Regions from separate parts of the Bacillus sp. 1A genome, predicted to be linked through region 2. Evidence: predicted binding sites of a transcription regulator. Region 2 holds the regulator's gene; the other holds the start of a gene.
The links. Region 2 encodes LexA, which represses DNA repair genes until DNA is damaged. Its sites were predicted from a motif close to CGAACATATGTTCG; they were not measured.
Positions count from the first base shown of each region.

Region 1 (3,218 bases), 1.4 Mb from region 2:
ATTAAAGCCGAGCGGGAAAACAGAAGGTGGACATCGTTTATATAGTGAAGCTGACGTAATACGGCTGCAACAAATTTTATTTTTAAAGGAAATGGGATTTTCATTAAAAGAGTCTGCGAATATGTTAGTAAAAGGTGAGCTTAATTTAAAGGATTCGCTTAAAAAACAACTTCGATTTGTACAGGAAGAACAAAAGAAATTTAATCGAATGGAGCGTGTTTTACAAGCTGTTGTTTATTCGGTAGATGTAGAGGGAGAACTTGATTGGAAAATTATGTTTGAACTGATTCAGCTTTCGAAACAGTCTTCTCGTATACGTGAAATATTTCAAAATGAATTATTTTCAAAGGAAGAACAAAAATTGCTTCATAATTTGCCAAATATGAGTGAAGAAGATCCGAATGTTTTAGAGTGGGTAGATTTATTAAAGCAATTTCGCACTTTTATGAAAGATGGTAAAGAAACTGCAAATGATGAGGTACAAGGGGCAACGAAGAAATTAATGCGGAAGTGTTTAGAAATGGCCAATGGTGATGAAGCATTTTTAGATAAGTTATGGGAAGTTAGAAAATCGAAGGAAGATTCACAGAAAATGAGCATGTATCCAATTGAAGAAGAACTTTTAATATATATGGATGAGGCTTTTCGTATTTATGATGAAAGGGAGAATGATAAATGAGTATACTCGCAGAATATCGTTGGTATTTTTTAATTGGGGCAGAAATTGTATTTTGGTTATCGGCTATTAGTTTCTTTTTACTCCGTTACGGTTTTCGTTTGAAAAAGGCAAGTTTTATTATGGGGATTGTCCTACTCTTAAATGAAGTGTTTATTTTAACTTTAGCAGTAGTGGATTACTATCAAACAGGAAAGTTCTCTAACTTTCAAATCATTACTGTAATTATTTTATTATATGCGGTCTTCTACGGGAAAAAGGATTTGAAGAAGCTTGATATGTTTGTGCAAAAGCTAGTTGCGAAATGGCGGAATGAACCAGCGCCAATTATGGAAGAACAGATAGAATTAACAGGTATGGCATATGCGAAACAGGAAATAAAAAATTGGGTATTACACCTTAGTTTGTTTGTTGTTGTGCATATTTTCTTTTTCTTTCTGTACGGTTTTGTACCATTTGAACAATGGGGGAATTGGTTAGAATCAGGAATTGTTTTAAATAAAGCAGCGAGTCGCGTTAGCCAAGTTTGGGCGATTATACTTTTAGTGGATACAGTTATTTCGTTTTCATATGTTATTTTTCCGAAGAAGGAGAAAGGGAACAAGAAGCTACTTTCATAGTGGAAAGTAGCTTTTTTTAGTATACCAATAGTTTGTATAGGAGAGGATGACAGTAGGAAAAAGAGCTGGTTTTAAATGAAGTAGAATTTTAATCAGTGTGGTGCTTACTGTTTGTTCATGCGGGAGAAGGTTTGATAAGGAAGGAAGTGTGCTCTCCTTCCTTTTTCTATATATTGTCGAAAACTTTACCGAATATCTGTTCGTTTTTTTAGGTTTTTTGGGGGTATTCGTGGTAAAATGATAATACAGATTTTTATGAGGAGGTCGGAACTTAAGTGGAACATCAATTTGAAATTATCTCAGCGTATTCCCCGCAAGGTGATCAGCCGGTAGCTATAGAGAAGCTTGTAGAGGGAATTAATAGTGGAAAGAAAAAGCAAGTGTTGCTTGGAGCGACAGGAACGGGTAAGACATTTACGATTTCAAATGTCATTAAAGAGGTGCAGAAGCCAACACTTGTCATGGCTCATAATAAAACGTTAGCAGGACAGTTATATAGTGAGCTGAAAGATTTTTTTCCGAATAATGCAGTTGAATATTTTGTTAGTTATTACGATTATTATCAGCCAGAAGCGTATGTGCCGCAAACAGATACGTTTATTGAAAAAGATGCGCAGATTAATGATGAAATCGATAAATTGCGTCACTCAGCAACATCTGCACTATTTGAACGGGATGATGTGATTATTGTTGCGAGTGTTTCGTGTATATACGGCTTAGGTTCTCCAGAAGAATACCGCGAGTTAGTTGTTTCACTTAGAGTTGGTATGGAAAAGGACCGCAATCAATTGCTTCGTGAACTTGTTGATGTACAGTATGGACGTAATGACATTGATTTCAAGCGTGGTACATTCCGTGTGCGCGGAGATGTAGTTGAAATCTTCCCAGCATCACTTGATGAGCATTGTATTCGAATTGAATTTTTCGGCGATGAAATCGATCGTATTCGCGAAGTAAATGCGTTAACAGGTGAAGTATTAGCAGAACGTGATCATGTAGCGATCTTCCCAGCATCTCACTTCGTTACACGTGAGGAAAAAATGAAGGTCGCTATTGAAAATATCGAAAAAGAATTAGAAGAGCGTTTAAAGGAATTAAATGATAATGGCAAGTTGTTAGAAGCGCAGCGTATAGAGCAACGTACACGTTATGATTTAGAAATGATGCGTGAGATGGGCTTTTGTTCAGGGATTGAAAATTATTCCCGTCATTTAACACTTCGTCCGGCGGGGGCAACGCCATATACGTTAATAGACTATTTCCCGAAAGATTTCTTAATTGTTATGGATGAGTCACACGTATCAGTACCACAAGTAAGAGCGATGTATAACGGGGACCAAGCACGTAAGCAAGTACTTGTGGATCATGGGTTCCGTTTGCCATCAGCTTTAGATAATAGACCGCTTACGTTTGATGAGTTTGAAGGGAAAACGAATCAAGTTATTTACGTTTCGGCAACGCCAGGACCGTACGAGTTAGAGCAGGCACCGGAGGTAATAGAACAAATTATTCGTCCAACAGGGCTTTTAGATCCACCAATTGATATACGACCAATTGAAGGACAAATTGATGATTTATTAGGTGAAATTCAAGATCGCATTGCAAAAAATGAACGTGTATTAATTACGACTTTAACGAAGAAAATGTCAGAGGATTTAACGGACTACTTAAAAGATGTAGGAATTAAAGTGAACTATCTCCACTCTGAAATTAAAACGTTAGAACGTATTGAAATTATCCGTGACCTTCGCCTTGGTAAGTTTGACGTACTTGTCGGTATTAACTTATTACGAGAAGGATTAGATATTCCAGAAGTATCACTTGTAGCTATTTTAGATGCTGATAAGGAAGGATTCTTGCGTTCAGAGCGTTCATTAATTCAAACAATTGGTCGTGCAGCACGTAATGAAAACGGCCGCGTT
Region 1 is NZ_JBQYLZ010000001.1:1,427,315-1,430,532, forward strand. It holds gene ACUN0F_RS07115 (MerR family transcriptional regulator) at 1-679, shown strand, start outside; gene ACUN0F_RS07120 (hypothetical protein) at 676-1,296, shown strand; gene uvrB (excinuclease ABC subunit B) at 1,572-3,218, shown strand, end outside.
Region 1: the regulator LexA is predicted to act here: its motif matches at 1,486-1,499, upstream of uvrB (excinuclease ABC subunit B).

Region 2 (3,218 bases):
TTTTAATATCGGAAGGGTCAGTGTATCCTTTATTACGTCGTTTAACGAAAGAAGGGTATTTTCAAACGTATTTGAAAGAATCTACGGAGGGGCCGCCTCGTAAATATTATCAACTAACTGAGCAAGGGGAAACGCAACTGAATTTGTTAGTAGCGGAGTGGCGTGATTTTGCAAAAGGCGTACAAGAAATTATTGAAGGGGTGGAATGGGATGAGTAAAGAACAGTTTCTTAAAGAATTATCAAGTCATCTTAGAAAGTTACCGGAAGAAGAGAGGAAAGATATTTTATTTGATTATGAAGAGCATTTTCAGTTTGGAATAGAAGAAGGAAAAACTGAATCGGAAATAATAAAGGGCCTTGGCTCTCCGAAAGTAATTGCGAAAGACTTACTTGCTTTGTATCGCTTTGATGAAATGAAAAAGGACCCATCTACTCCGAATATAACAAGGGCTGTCATGGCAGCGATTGGACTTAGTTTGTTTAATTTTATTATTGTGTTAGGCCCGTTAGTTGCAATTATTGCTTTTATATTTTCCTTCTGGCTCGGTGGAATTGCTAGTGTAGTGACACCATTTTTCGTTATTGGAAAAGTATTTATGGGTACTTTTATATGGTTGGATTTATTCGTTAGTATAACGTTTGTTGGGGTAGGTTTGTTGTTATGTATTATCGCTTATTATAGTACGAAGTGGTTTAAAAAGTTATGCGTACGTTATGTAATATGGAACTTCAAAATGATAAAAGGAGAGTAGATGATGAAGAAAATATTATTAGTAGCTATCGCTTGTATCATTATTGGAGTAATAGGGATTTCACAAACATATGAAAAAGCAGTGCAAACTGCAGAAGAAGGAAATAAAGAAGACGTAATTAAAAACGAAACACTAAAAAATATAGAAGTTAAGTTAGATGCTGGGGATATTGTTGTCCAAAAATCTCCCGACTCTTCTTTTTATGTAAAGCAATCAGGAGATGTACGTAAACACGAGGTTCGTATTGCCGAAGATGGTGACACATTAAAAATTATTGGGGAAAGAGAAAAAGGTGCTTCATTTGATTTTTCTTTTTACGATTTTAGATTTCAAACGTCTACAATAACTCTCCTCGTGCCTGAACGTTCATACCAAGAGATAAAAATAAATTCATCAGCTGGACAAATAGAAATAAGTGATGTGAAAAGTGATTGTGTAAGTGTTGGGACACTCGCTGGAGAAGTAGATTTGAAAAATGTCACAGCAAGAAGTGTGGAAGGATCTTCAAAAGCTGGTGAGGTGAGCTTTAAGAAGGTAATAGGAAAAGTAACTGCGAAGTCGGCTAGCGGGGAAGTGCATATTATGGATCATGATCCTAAATATGATGTAGAGGCAAGTTCAACTGCTGAGGATGTAGATATTACTTTATTAGAAAAACCACAAGATGCAGTTATAACTGGGCAAAGTGCTGCTGGTGAAGTAATGATTTTTAATGAAGAAAATAAAAATATAACAATTGGCAATGGTAGTAAAAAGATTAGTGGTAAAACAGCTGCTGGCGATGTGACGATTGAAACTCGTTCATAAGAAATAAAATGTATGAAAATCTATCAAAATACAAAAAAAGAAGATAATTACCGTATATAAATAAGGTAATTATCTTCTTTTTTTATTCTTAATGTAAATCACGATATACGCCAATTACTTTTCCAATAACTGATACTTGTTTTAAAATGATAGGTTCTAATGAAGAGTTTTCCGGTTGTAGACGGAAATGGTCTTTTTCTTTATAGAAACGTTTAACAGTTGCTTCGTTATCTTCTGTTAAAGCGACTACAATTTCACCATTGTATGCAGACTGTTGTTGGCGAACAACAACTAAATCCCCATCGAAAATACCAGCTTCAATCATACTATCTCCGGAAATACGTAACATAAATACTTGGTCTGCTCCAGCAACAATGCTAGCTGGAAGTGGGAAGTGATCTTCTACACTTTCAACTGCTGTAATCGGTAATCCAGCAGTAACTTTTCCGACAATTGGAACTTGAATAACAGATTGTGTCTCTGTATCCATTCGGTTGTCACCTAAAATTTCAATTGCTCGTGGTTTTGTTGGATCGCGTCGAATATATCCTTTTTCTTCTAGTCGTGATAAATGTCCATGCACTGTAGAACTAGAAGCGAGGCCGACTGCTTGACCGATTTCACGTACGGAAGGTGGATATCCTTTTTCTTGTACTTTTAGCTTAATAAAGTCGAGAATGTCTTGCTGGCGTTTCGTTAACTTTTCCATGTTTTCTAACACCTCGTTTTCTTTCATTTTTCTTATTAATAAGTATAACATGCGAAAAAACATTCTACAAACATAAGTTCGAACGAAAGACGAATTTATGATACACTATAAGGAAAATATAGTGAGAAAGAAGGGTTCAAAATGAATGCAATTATTTATGCACGTGTGAGCACAACAAAAGAAGAACAGGAAACATCATTATTGCGTCAAAAAGATGAATTATTGCATTTAGCTGAGCGCTATCAAATGAATGTTGTAAAGGTGATTGAGGAGCAGGCTAGTGGTTATACAATTGAACGTGATGGCATATTAGAAGTGCTAGATACAATTCGCGATGAACAAGTTGATGTACTTCTCATACAAGATGAAACGCGCCTTGGAAGAGGGAATGCAAAGATTGCATTAATGCACTGTTTACATAAAGAGGGAATAAAAGTATATACGCATACGCATAATGGAGAATTAGAACTCTCTGACTCTGATTCGATGGTACTAGATATAATTGGGATTGTTGAAGAGTATCAAAGAAAGATCCACAATTTAAAAATTAAACGTGGCATGCAAAGAGCGGTAGAGAAAGGATTTCGTCCAGAGAATAATTTGAAAAATCGTCATTTAAGTATAGGACGTGAGAAAAAAGAAGTGCCAATTGAGGAAATTGTACGTTTACGCCGGAATGAATTAACTTTTGAAGAAATTGCAGCAACACTTCGTGGTTTTGGTCATGATGTTTCAAAAGCAACTGTACATCGAAGATATGTAGAATATACAAAGCAATTGCTTGATAAAGAGGACTAACTATTGTATGATAATAATCAGTTTTGAGTAAAAGGGGGATTCGAGATGCAAAGTCACGAACTCATTGAACGCATTAACTTCTTAGCGAAAAAAGCAAAAGCTGAAGGTTTAACTGAAGAAGAACAACGTGAGCGCCAATCGCTACGTGAAC
Region 2 is NZ_JBQYLZ010000001.1:2,868,837-2,872,054, forward strand. It holds gene ACUN0F_RS14590 (PadR family transcriptional regulator) at 1-218, shown strand, start outside; gene ACUN0F_RS14595 (DUF1700 domain-containing protein) at 211-753, shown strand; gene ACUN0F_RS14600 (DUF4097 family beta strand repeat-containing protein) at 754-1,560, shown strand; gene lexA (transcriptional repressor LexA) at 1,649-2,269, opposite strand; gene ACUN0F_RS14610 (YneB family resolvase-like protein) at 2,411-3,067, shown strand; gene ACUN0F_RS14615 (DUF896 domain-containing protein) at 3,113-3,218, shown strand, end outside.